3 regions of the Actinacidiphila reveromycinica genome follow, and region 3 is predicted to be linked to each of the others. Evidence: riboswitches for the same ligand, from Rfam matches in the RefSeq annotation. Region 3 holds a riboswitch; each other region holds the start of a gene.
What was found. A riboswitch is a leader RNA that binds a small molecule or an ion and turns the genes downstream of it on or off. The one in region 3 is predicted to bind cyclic di-AMP.
Positions count from the first base shown of each region.

Region 1: linked by a shared signal. The riboswitch ahead of RVR_RS15000 (M23 family metallopeptidase) and the one ahead of RVR_RS22580 (C40 family peptidase) in region 3 are both predicted to bind cyclic di-AMP.
Region 2: linked by a shared signal. The riboswitch ahead of RVR_RS00670 (C40 family peptidase) and the one ahead of RVR_RS22580 (C40 family peptidase) in region 3 are both predicted to bind cyclic di-AMP.

Region 1 covers NZ_AP018365.1:3,641,215-3,644,460, reverse strand. Annotated here, with positions in the region: gene RVR_RS15010 (bifunctional nitrate reductase/sulfite reductase flavoprotein subunit alpha) at 1-91, opposite strand, end outside; gene RVR_RS15005 (N-acetylmuramoyl-L-alanine amidase) at 530-1,156, opposite strand; cyclic di-AMP (ydaO/yuaA leader) riboswitch at 1,548-1,685, shown strand; gene RVR_RS15000 (M23 family metallopeptidase) at 1,698-2,921, shown strand.
Region 2 covers NZ_AP018365.1:149,986-153,231, reverse strand. Annotated here, with positions in the region: gene RVR_RS00680 (ABC transporter ATP-binding protein) at 1-520, shown strand, start outside; gene RVR_RS00675 (ABC transporter permease) at 510-1,397, shown strand; gene RVR_RS00670 (C40 family peptidase) at 1,414-1,911, opposite strand; cyclic di-AMP (ydaO/yuaA leader) riboswitch at 1,915-2,040, opposite strand; gene RVR_RS00665 (hypothetical protein) at 2,450-2,824, opposite strand; gene RVR_RS00660 (ATP-dependent Clp protease proteolytic subunit) at 2,831-3,246, opposite strand, start outside.
Region 3 covers NZ_AP018365.1:5,304,349-5,307,594, forward strand. Annotated here, with positions in the region: gene RVR_RS22575 (hypothetical protein) at 276-635, shown strand; gene RVR_RS22580 (C40 family peptidase) at 727-1,800, opposite strand; cyclic di-AMP (ydaO/yuaA leader) riboswitch at 1,808-1,962, opposite strand; gene RVR_RS22585 (C40 family peptidase) at 2,141-3,246, opposite strand, start outside.

The DNA of each region.
Region 1 (3,246 bases), 1.7 Mb from region 3:
GCCGACCGGAGTTCGCCGGGTGCTCCTTGTCGCCGGACGCCTTGACCACCCTGCGCCGTCCGTCCGGCCCGGTCGTGACGTCCAGCACCATCCCGCAGCCCACCCCGCAGTACGCGCAGACCGTGCGGACCTGTTCGGCCGCGCCGCCCGGCCCGCCCGCGCCGGGGGGTGGGGACGCGGGTGCGGACCCCGGCACGGGCACGGTCGCGGGTGCGGGCACGGTCGCGGACACGCGGCTCCCCTCTCGGGTACGGCTGACCGTCGCACCGTACGAAGGGCCGGTTTCGCCCCGGTCACGCCCGCGAAGCGTGGCCGGTTACGCCCCCTGCACAGGCACCGTCACCCGGGTGTGAGGATCGCGCCCCCCACATCCCGCGCCCCGCCCCCGCCCCGGGCCGTACGGCCCGCCCCGCCCCGGGCCGCCCCGCCCCGGGCCGTACCGCCCCGGGCCGTACCGCCCCGGGCCGCGCCGCCAGTCACCCCGCATCCGCGCGGCCCCGCGTCCGCACCGCCCGCGCCCCGCCCCGCCTCAGCCGCCGTTCACCAGCCGGATGTACCGCACCCAGTCCCAGTTCGGGCCCGGGTCGGTGTGGTCGGTGCCCGGCACCTCGACATGGCCGATGATGTGCTGCCGGTCCTTCGGGATGCCGTACTTGCCGCAGATCTCGGCCGTGAGGGCGGCGGATGCGTGGTACATCGCGTCGGTGAACCAGGACGCGTCGTCGACCCAGCCCTCGTGCTCGATGCCGATGCTGCGGGTGTTGTAGTCCCAGTTGCCCGCGTGCCACGCCACGTCGTGTTCCCGGACGCACTGGTCGACGGCGCCGTCGGCGGAGCGCACGACGTAGTGCGCCGTGGCGGCGTGGGCGGGGTCCTGGAAGAGGCTGATGGTGTCGGCGAAGGTCTCCTGGGTGACGTGGATGACGACCATGTCGATCGCGTAGGTCGTGGGCCGGTTGGACGCCGTGTAGTTGGCGGTGCTGGCCGGAGCCCAGGTGGCGCCGGGGTAGTCGACGGCGGCGGCCGCCGAGGCCCGGCCGCTGCCGGCCCACAGCCCGCCGGTGAGCGCGGCGCCCGCGGCGGTGCCGAGCGCGAGGCCGCTGCGCAGCAACGACCGTCGGGTGTGGGGGAGTCGAGGGCTGTCGGGGCGTTCCATGGGGGGCTCCCTGTGGGGTCACGGATGGTCAAGTTCATGACAAGAACGTCGGGCCCGCCCATCGTGGGGCGCGCGTCCGCGACCTGCCAAGCGGTTCGCGCAATGGCAGAGGTCCATGCCACTGGCGGATCGGCCGCGCGATCCCCGCGGCCGCCTGCGCGCCGAGTTCGCCCGCTCACGCACCGTGGCCACCGAGCCCCCGTTCCGATAACGACTGATGCACGCTCACATCACTTCCCGGCCACATCGGCTGACCGATATGACCGCTCCATCCCTACCCACCCTGCTTTGTTCTCACGCCCAACTCTCGGATTCGGCTTGGAAAACGACTCCGGCTCTATTAACGTTCGATAACGCAGCGCGGTCGTCACCGCCGCCGCCAGGACGGCGGACCGCGCGCTTGCCGAATCCCGTCCGCGGGAACCGGGGACCCGAGAAAATGGGGTGAATCGGGCAGCGTTCAGGCCCGTAGGAGACCTTCTTCCTCCGAACCCGTCAGCTAACCCGGTAGGCGAGAGGGAAGGAAAGGAGAGCGCCCGTCGTGGCGTCCGACCAGCTTGCCTACGCACCCGCCCGCCCCGACGGCGACTTCGCCGGCCAGGAGCGGGACGACCTCCGGCTTCCGCGCCAGCGGGCCAACGGCCTCACGGCGAACGGCACTTCCGCCGCTCTGACCTCTCCGGGTCCGCTGGGCGCCCCCGCGCCCGCCCCCGTTCCCGCGTTCGCGGCCTTCGCCAGCGTCGGAGCGGCCGGCCTGGCCCCGGCCCCCGCGGCCGAGCCCGCCGCGCGCCCCGCCCGGTACCCGCTGCCCGACGCCGTGATCGGCGGCGCCCCGCTCGCCGGCCCGCCGTCGTACGACCCCAGCGCGCTGACCCTCCCCGCGCCGGAGTCCGCCGCACCGGCCGCCGCCGGGGCGACGACCCTGCTGACGCGGCCTGTCGCCGAGCCCGCCCCGGTGGAGCCGGACGAGGCCGGGACCGCCGGCCCGGTCGCCGACGAGGCGCTCGCCGCGCGGACCGCCCTGGACCTCGCCCCGGTCCGGGACCCCGGGCCCGCCGTCGCCGACGAGGACCCCGCGCCCACCGGACCTGAGGCCGGGCCCGTGGCAGAAGCCGAGCCGGCCGCTCCCGCCGACCCCGGCGCGGCCCTCTGCGCGCGCCTCCTCGGCCAGGTCGCCGCCCAGCGCGAGGCCGTCGCCCGCGCCGAGCGCGAGGTGGTCGAGAGGGCCGAGGCCGCGCAGGCCGCCCGGGAGGCCGCCGAGCGCAAGGTGCGCGAGCAGGTCGCCGCCGCGAAGGCCGCCGCCGAGGAGAAGGTCCGCGAGGAGGCCGCCGCGGCGGTCCGCGCCGAGGCCGAGCGCCTGGCCCGGCTCGCCGCCTCGTACATCAAGCCGGTCGCCTGCGCCACGCTCGGCGCCGGGTTCGGCGAGACCGACCCCTGGGCCAACCTGCACAACGGTCAGGACTTCACCGCGCCGACCGGCACCCCCGTGCACGCCGTGCACGGCGGCACCGTCACCTCCGCGGGATGGGCCGGCAGCGACGGCTACCGGGTCGTCCTGACCCTCGACGACGGCACCGAACTCCGGTACTGCCACCTGTCGACCATGGTCGTCACCGACGGCCGGGTCACCACCGGCGACACCATCGGCCGCGTCGGCGCGACCGGCAACGTGCCCGCGCCGCACCTCCACCTGGAGGTGCGCCCGGATGGCGCCGCCCCCGTCGACCCGCTGCCCTGGCTGCGCGCCCACGACGTCGCCATCTAGTCCGGCGAACCCGGCGGTTCGGTGGTCCGGTGGTCCGGTCGGCTCCCCGGCCCGGCCCCGGCATCACCCCGCCTGACGGTCAGGCGTCCACGCCTCCCGGAACCGGCCCGCGCCCAGCCCGCGGAGAGGGCGCGTGCCGAGCCGGTGACGAGCCCGAGCCCGTGACAACCCCGAGCCCGTGTCGAGCCGAGCACGGAACCGCCCCGCACCCGGCGCGGCCCCGTACGCCACCGCGCGTACGGCCCCGCCGCTGCCGGTCCCACCGCTCCGACGACGACCCCACCGCCCCGGCGGCCCTGGCGACCACCCCCCCGGCGCCGGGGCC
Region 2 (3,246 bases), 5.2 Mb from region 3:
CCAGCGCCGCCGCACCCAGGCCGCCGCCGCGTTGGTCGGCGCCCCGCAGGTGCTGCTGCTGGACGAACCGACCGCCGGGGCCGACCCGGAGACCCGCGCCGCCCTGCTCGCCGCGGTCCGGGCCCGCGCGGCAGCGGGCGCCGCCGTCGTCTACACCACCCACTACCTGCCCGAACTGGTCGACCTGGACGCCACGTTGGCGGTGGCGCGGGACGGCCGCGTGGTCGCCCGGGGGGAGCGTGCCGCGCTCACCCGGGACCTGCCCGGCGAGATCCGGGTGACCCTCGACCCGTCCGCCCCGCGCCCGGACCTGCCCGAGGAACTGCGCGCCCGCACCCGCCCGTTCGGCCCGGACGGCCTGCGCGTCGCCACCCGCAACCCGCCCGCCGACCTCGCGGCGATCCTCGGCGCCGGCTGCGCGCCCACCGCGGTGGACGTACGCCGCCCCGATCTCGACGACCTGTACGCGGCGCTGGCCGCCGCCGCGCCGGGCCGCCAGGAGGTGTCCGATGCGGCATGACCCGGGGTCGCGCCCGCCCACCGATCCGCACGCGCGGACCGACCCGGAGCCGTACGCCGGGGCCCGCGCGCAGCCGCCCGCCGCTGCCGGCGCCGAGCCGCGCGGCTCGGCCCGCGCCGAGCCGCGCCCCGGTCTGCTGCGCACGGGGGTGCTGATCCGGCACAACACCGCGGTGCTGCTCAACGAACCGGGCCCGCTGATCGGCCGGTTGGTGATGCCGCTGATGATGCTGCTCGCCATGCGCCCGCTCTACCAGGCCGCCCAGGGAGGAGCGGCCGGTACCACGCAGGCGGTGATCGGCTCGCTGGTGATGTTCTCCCTGCTCGCGCTGTCGATCGTGGGCAGCTCGATCCTCTCCGAGCGGGTCTGGCGGACCTGGGACCGGCTGCGGGTGACCCCGGTGCGGCCGGTGGAGCTGCTGGTCGGCAAGGCCGTACCGGTACTGGGCGTGCTCGCCGCGCAGCAGGTGGTCGTCCTCGGCTTCGGCGTCGTGGTGTTCGGCATGCCCGTGGCCGACCCCGGCCTGCTGGTGGTCGCCTGCGCGGTGTGGGGTCTGGCCCTGCTCGGCATGGGCAGCGCCGTCGGCCTGCTCGCCGGCAGCTACGGCCAGCTCTCGGCGGTGCTCGACATCGGCGCCTTCCTGCTCACCACGCTCGGTGGCGCGCTGGTCCCGATCTCCACGCTGCCCGGCTGGGTCCGCGCGGTCGCGCCCGCCTCGCCGGGGTACTGGGGCGCCGACTGCCTGCGGCACGCCGCCGCGGGCGACACCGGCCGCACCCTGACCGGCATCGCGGTGCTGCTGGCCGTGGCGCTGGTCGGCGGCGCGGTGGCCGCGTGGCGGGTCGCCCGCGGCTGGGGCAGGGCCACGGCGATATGACGCCCCGTCAACCCGGTCAGTTCACCCGCCCGTACCAGACGGCGCTGGACCAGATGTGCTCCAGCCGTACGGTGGTGCCGGTCTTGGGCGCGTGCCAGATGTTGCCGCCGCCCGCGTAGATCCCCACGTGGTAGACGGAGGAGCCGGACGAGCCGCTGTGGAAGAAGACCAGGTCGCCGACCCGGCGTGAACCGGCCGAGATGTGCGTGGTGCCGTTGTACTGCGCGGCGGCGGTGCGCGGCAGTTGCTTGCCCGCCCGCTTGAACGAGTACAGCGTCAGGCCCGAGCAGTCGAAGCGGGACGGCCCGCTCGCGCCCCACTGGTAGGGCGAGCCCTTCTTCGACGCGGCGACGCTCAGCGCCTTGGCCGCCAGGGTGGCGGCGTCCGCCCGCTGCGCGGCGCCGGGCAGCAGGCTGGGGACGGCGACGGCCGCCGCGGTGAGCAGGGAGGCGGCTCCGAGCCGCGAGAGCCGGGAAGCGGCCGGCCGGAAGCAGATGCGGTTGGGCGTACACATGCGCAACCCTTCGTCATCAGCCTGCGAAGGGTGACCTGTCGGGTTCGGGCTGGCGAAGACGCCCGGCCGCATGCAGCGGCTTCACCCCAAGGGTGCTCCGGCGCCCGCCGGGTCCGGCGGGCGCGGACCGACCCGTCGTGCTGGGTCCTCCGCTCCTGCCACTGCACTCGTGTCGACCTGGCATCCGCGCGTCGGCAGGACTGGGCATCCGCACGGACCGCCCCGCCACGGCGGCGGGGGCTTGTCGTCACCACGGATCGTTACGCATACGACACGGCGGCGCCGGGACAGAAACGCGCGATGTGAGCTTCGTCACATCTCCGCCGTCCGGGTGGACCCTCGCGTCCGCCGTCCGCCGGCCGGGCGCCGCCGTACCGCCTGAACTGCACGGACGGGGGCGGCGACGGAGGATGTCCAGTCGACACGCGCAATCGCGCACCCGTTTGCGGCGGCGGCTTCCGCTACGCCGATGGGCTGACCCACCAGGTCGGCCGTGTCGCGCATACCGGTGACGGATGGTGAGCGTCGGCGGGTCGGGTCAGGGGTGGGCGGGTCCGCCCGAGCCGCCCGAGCCGCCCGAGCCGCCGGGGCCGTCCCGCCCCTCCGCGCCCTCGGTCGGCGCGGGGGCGACCGTGACCCGCGCGGCGCGCCGCTCCCCGTCCAGCACCCGCAGGGCGCGGCCGAGCGTCGTGTGGTGCAGGTCCGTCTCGCCGCGCAGGTGCATCACCGTGAGCGCGTCCCGCAGTGCCACCGCCCGACCGACGAGCGCCTGTGCGGCCCGTAGCGCCGTGTAGGTGTCGGTGGTGCGGGAGGGGTTGATCCGGCCCATCAGGTCGACCAGTTCCAGGTAGCAGTCGACGAGTTCGCCCTCGGAGCGGGTCAGGGCGGGCAGCGGCGGGAGTTCGGCGGCCACGCCGGCTCACCGCGGGCCGGTGCCGCGCGCGCCCGTCCCGCCCGGGCCGGTGCCGCGCCTGCCCGGACCGCCCAGGTCCGCGCCCGTCTTGCGGCTGGTGGTGAGCAGGTCCGCCACGCCGTACGCGACCGCTGCCTCCGCGTCGAAGATCGTGTCGCGCTCCAGGTCCGATGCCACCCGCTCCGCCGTCTGCCCGGTGTGCCGGACCAGCAGGGCCTCCAGTTGGTCGCGGGTGCGCAGCATCTCGTTGGCCTGGATCTCCAGGTCCGAGACGTCGCCCTGCACCACGTCGCCCATCGAGGGCTGGTGGATGAGGACGCGCGCGCCCGGGGTGATCATCCGCTTGCCCGGCGCGCCGGCCGCCAGCAGGACGGCGGCCGCCGACGCGGCCTGGCCGATGCACACCGTCGCCACGTCGCAGG
Region 3 (3,246 bases):
GCACGGGGGAACGCGGCGCCGCCGGGCCCGGCGGAGGTGGCCGCGCCGGGGACGAGCCGTCGGCGATGGGTACCGGCCACCTGCCAGTGACGCTAAACCTGCCCCCGACCCCACCCGGGCCCACTGTCCGGGACTGCCCGCTTTCCGTCGCGGCCGACCGGATCCGACCGCCGTCCGACGGGTGACCCGCCCGCATCCGGGCGCCGGGCGACCGAAGCCCGCGATACGGCACCCCGCCCGCCGCCCGGTGCTATGCGCGCCGTAGGGTCCGGCGCATGGACACCCTCATCAATGTCTTCGTCGGGCTGCACATCATCGGCATCGCGGCGCTGCTGGGCGGCTTCCTCACCCAGCTCAAGGCGATGGGCCGGGTCGGTGCCGCGCCGCGCTTCGTGCCCGGCATGCTCTACGGGGCCTGCGCGATGCTGGTCACCGGTGTGGCACTCGTCGGTCTGGCGCACGCCGACGACCGGCACCTGAGCAGCGTCAAGATCGGCGTCAAGCTGGCCGTGCTGCTGGTGATCCTCGGGCTGGTCTACGTCAGGCGCGACGAGGAGGAGGTCGACGCGGTCTCCTTCGGCGCGGTCGGCGGCCTGACCGTCGTCAACATCTTCATCGCGGTGCTCTGGACCTGAGCGCGCCGACCGCCGACACCGCGCCGGCGGACGGCAGCGCGCCGACCGCCGGCACCGCGCCCTCCGCCGAATCCGGCGCGGGCGCGGGCGGTCAGACGATGCGGCGCGCCGTGGCGAACGGCATCCAGCTCAGCGGGGCGACCTCGACCGACGCGCCCGTGTGCGGGGCGTGCACGATGTTGCCGTTGCCGATGTAGATCCCGACGTGGCTGAGGCCGGAGTAGAAGAACACCAGGTCGCCCGGGCGCAGGTCGGCCTCCGAGACCGCGGTGCCGTCCTTGGCCTGGTCCCAGGTGGTGCGCCCGATGCTGACCCCCGCGGCCTTGTAGGCGGCCTGGGTCAGGCCCGAGCAGTCGTACGAACTGGGGCCGGTGGCACCGAAGACGTACGGCTTGCCCTGCTGCGCCAGCGCGAACTGGATCGCGGCGGCCGCGCGGCCGGTGGCGCTGCCGGTGTAGGTCGGGGTGGTGCCGGACGACGACGAGGAGGAGGACGACGAGGACGACGACGTGGTCGTCTTCGGCCGCTGCAACGCGGCGAGCTTGGCCTTCTGCGCGGCGGTGAGGGTGTTGAGCAGCTTCTGCGCGGCGGCGAGCTTCGTCTGGACGTTCTTCTTCTGCGTGGCGAGCGTGCTCTGCGAGCTGGTCAGCTGCTTCAGGCTCGCGGTGGCCTGGGCGCGCTGGACGGACGCCTGCTCCTGCTGGATCTTGAACGTCTTGAGCGCCTGCTCCTGCGTGGCGGTCAGCCGGTCCAGCAGGTGGTTCTGCGACAGGAAGCTCTGCGGGTCGTCCGAGAAGAGCAGTTGCGTGGTGGAGCCGAGACCGCCGGTGCGGTACTGCTCGGCCGCGAACTGCCCCAGCACGCGCCGGGACTCGTTCATCTGCTCGGTCTTGTCGGCGACCTGGGCGAGCAGCTGGTTGGTCTTGGTGCGCTGCGCCGCCGTCTTCTCCTTGGCCTGGTCGTACTGCTGGGTGGCGACCTCGGCCTGCTGGTTGAGCGTGTCGACCTGCTTCTTGACCTCGCTGATGGAGGGCTTCGCGGGGGCCGCGTTCGCCGTCTCGCTCAAGAGGGTGACCGATGCCAGGGCCGCGGTGGTGATCCCGACGGCGGCCCGCGCGCCCGTCGACGCGAGTATCGGGGTGCGCGGCTTGCGGTGCGACGCCAAGGAGGCGACTCCTTCCGTGGACCGCCGACCGGGTTAGCTGACGGGTTCGGGCGGGGAAGGTCGCCCTACGGGGCCGGCGCTCGTCGCGTCTGCCCCGATTCACCCCGAAGTGCTCCTGGGTCCCCGGCTCCGGCCGGTGGCCGGATTAGGCGGAGGCGGTGCGCTGCCGGACCGTTGCCGGCGGGAGGCGGACCACCTAGCGGGCTACCGTAGTCAACTTCGCGGCATCTTGGGAAGTTTGGATTGCAATGTGACCGAAATCGCTTTGTGACCTTGGGTTTTACCGGAGGGCTCGACGGACATCCGGGTCATGCGGTGGCGACACGGACGACAGCTGCCATTACGGGCGGACGGCCGCGTAGAAGGGCATCTCGGTGATGGGGGCGATCTTCACCACGGTGCCGGTGTGCGGGGCGTGGATCATCTCGCCGTCGCCGATGTAGAGCCCGACGTGGCTCACGTCGCTGTAGAAGAAGATCAGGTCGCCCGGCTGGAGGTCGGACTCCGCCACCCTGGTGCCCACGTTCACCTGGTCGTAGGTGGTGCGCGGCAGGTCGATCCCGGCGGCCTTGTAGGCGGCCTGGGTCAGCCCCGAGCAGTCGTAGGAGTCCGGGCCGGTGGCGCCCCACACGTACGGCTTGCCGAGCTGCTTGCGGGCGAAGGCGATGGCCTGTTCGGCGGCGGTGGATCCGGCCGTCGAGGTGGTCGTGGTGGTGGTCGCGCTCGCCGCGGCCGCCGCCTTGGCCGCCGCCGCCTGCTTCGCCTTCTCCTGGGCCGCGAGCTTCTCGGCCTTCGCCTTGGCGGCCGCCTCCTGCTGCGCCTGCAACTGCGCCAGCCGCTTCTTCTCCTGGGCGTTGAGGCTGTTGAGGAGTTTCTGCGCGGCGCCGAGCTTCGTCTGCACGTCCTGCTTGGCGGACTTCAGCACGCCCTGCTGGGCGGTCAGCGTGGCCAGGCTCTTGGCCGCCTCGACCCGCTGCTGGGTCACCGCGACCTGCTGGGTCTGGTACGCCTCGACCGCGGCGTGCTCGCGCTTGCCCATCACGTCCGTCAGGTGCACCTCGTCGGCAAGGTCCTGCGGGTCGCCCGACAGCAGGTAGCGGCTGGTGGTCAGGTCGCCGCCGCTGCGGTACTGCGCCGCCGCGAACTCGCCCAGCACGCGCCGGGAGTCGTTGAGCTGCTGCGTCTTCCGGGCGACCTGCGCGAGCAGCTTGTTGACCTTGGTGTTCTGCCGGTCGGTCTGCTCCTGCGCCTGGTCGTACTTCTGGGTGGCCGCCTCGGCCTGCTGGTCGAGCGTGTCGACCTGCTTCTTGACCTCGCTGATCGACGGCTGCGCGGGCTTCGCCGGAGCGGGCGTGGCGCTCGCGCTCTCGCTGAGCAGCGTGACGGTGGCCAGCGCGGCCGTGGTGATCCCCACGGCCGCGCGCGGCCCGGGGGTGCTCAGGAGCG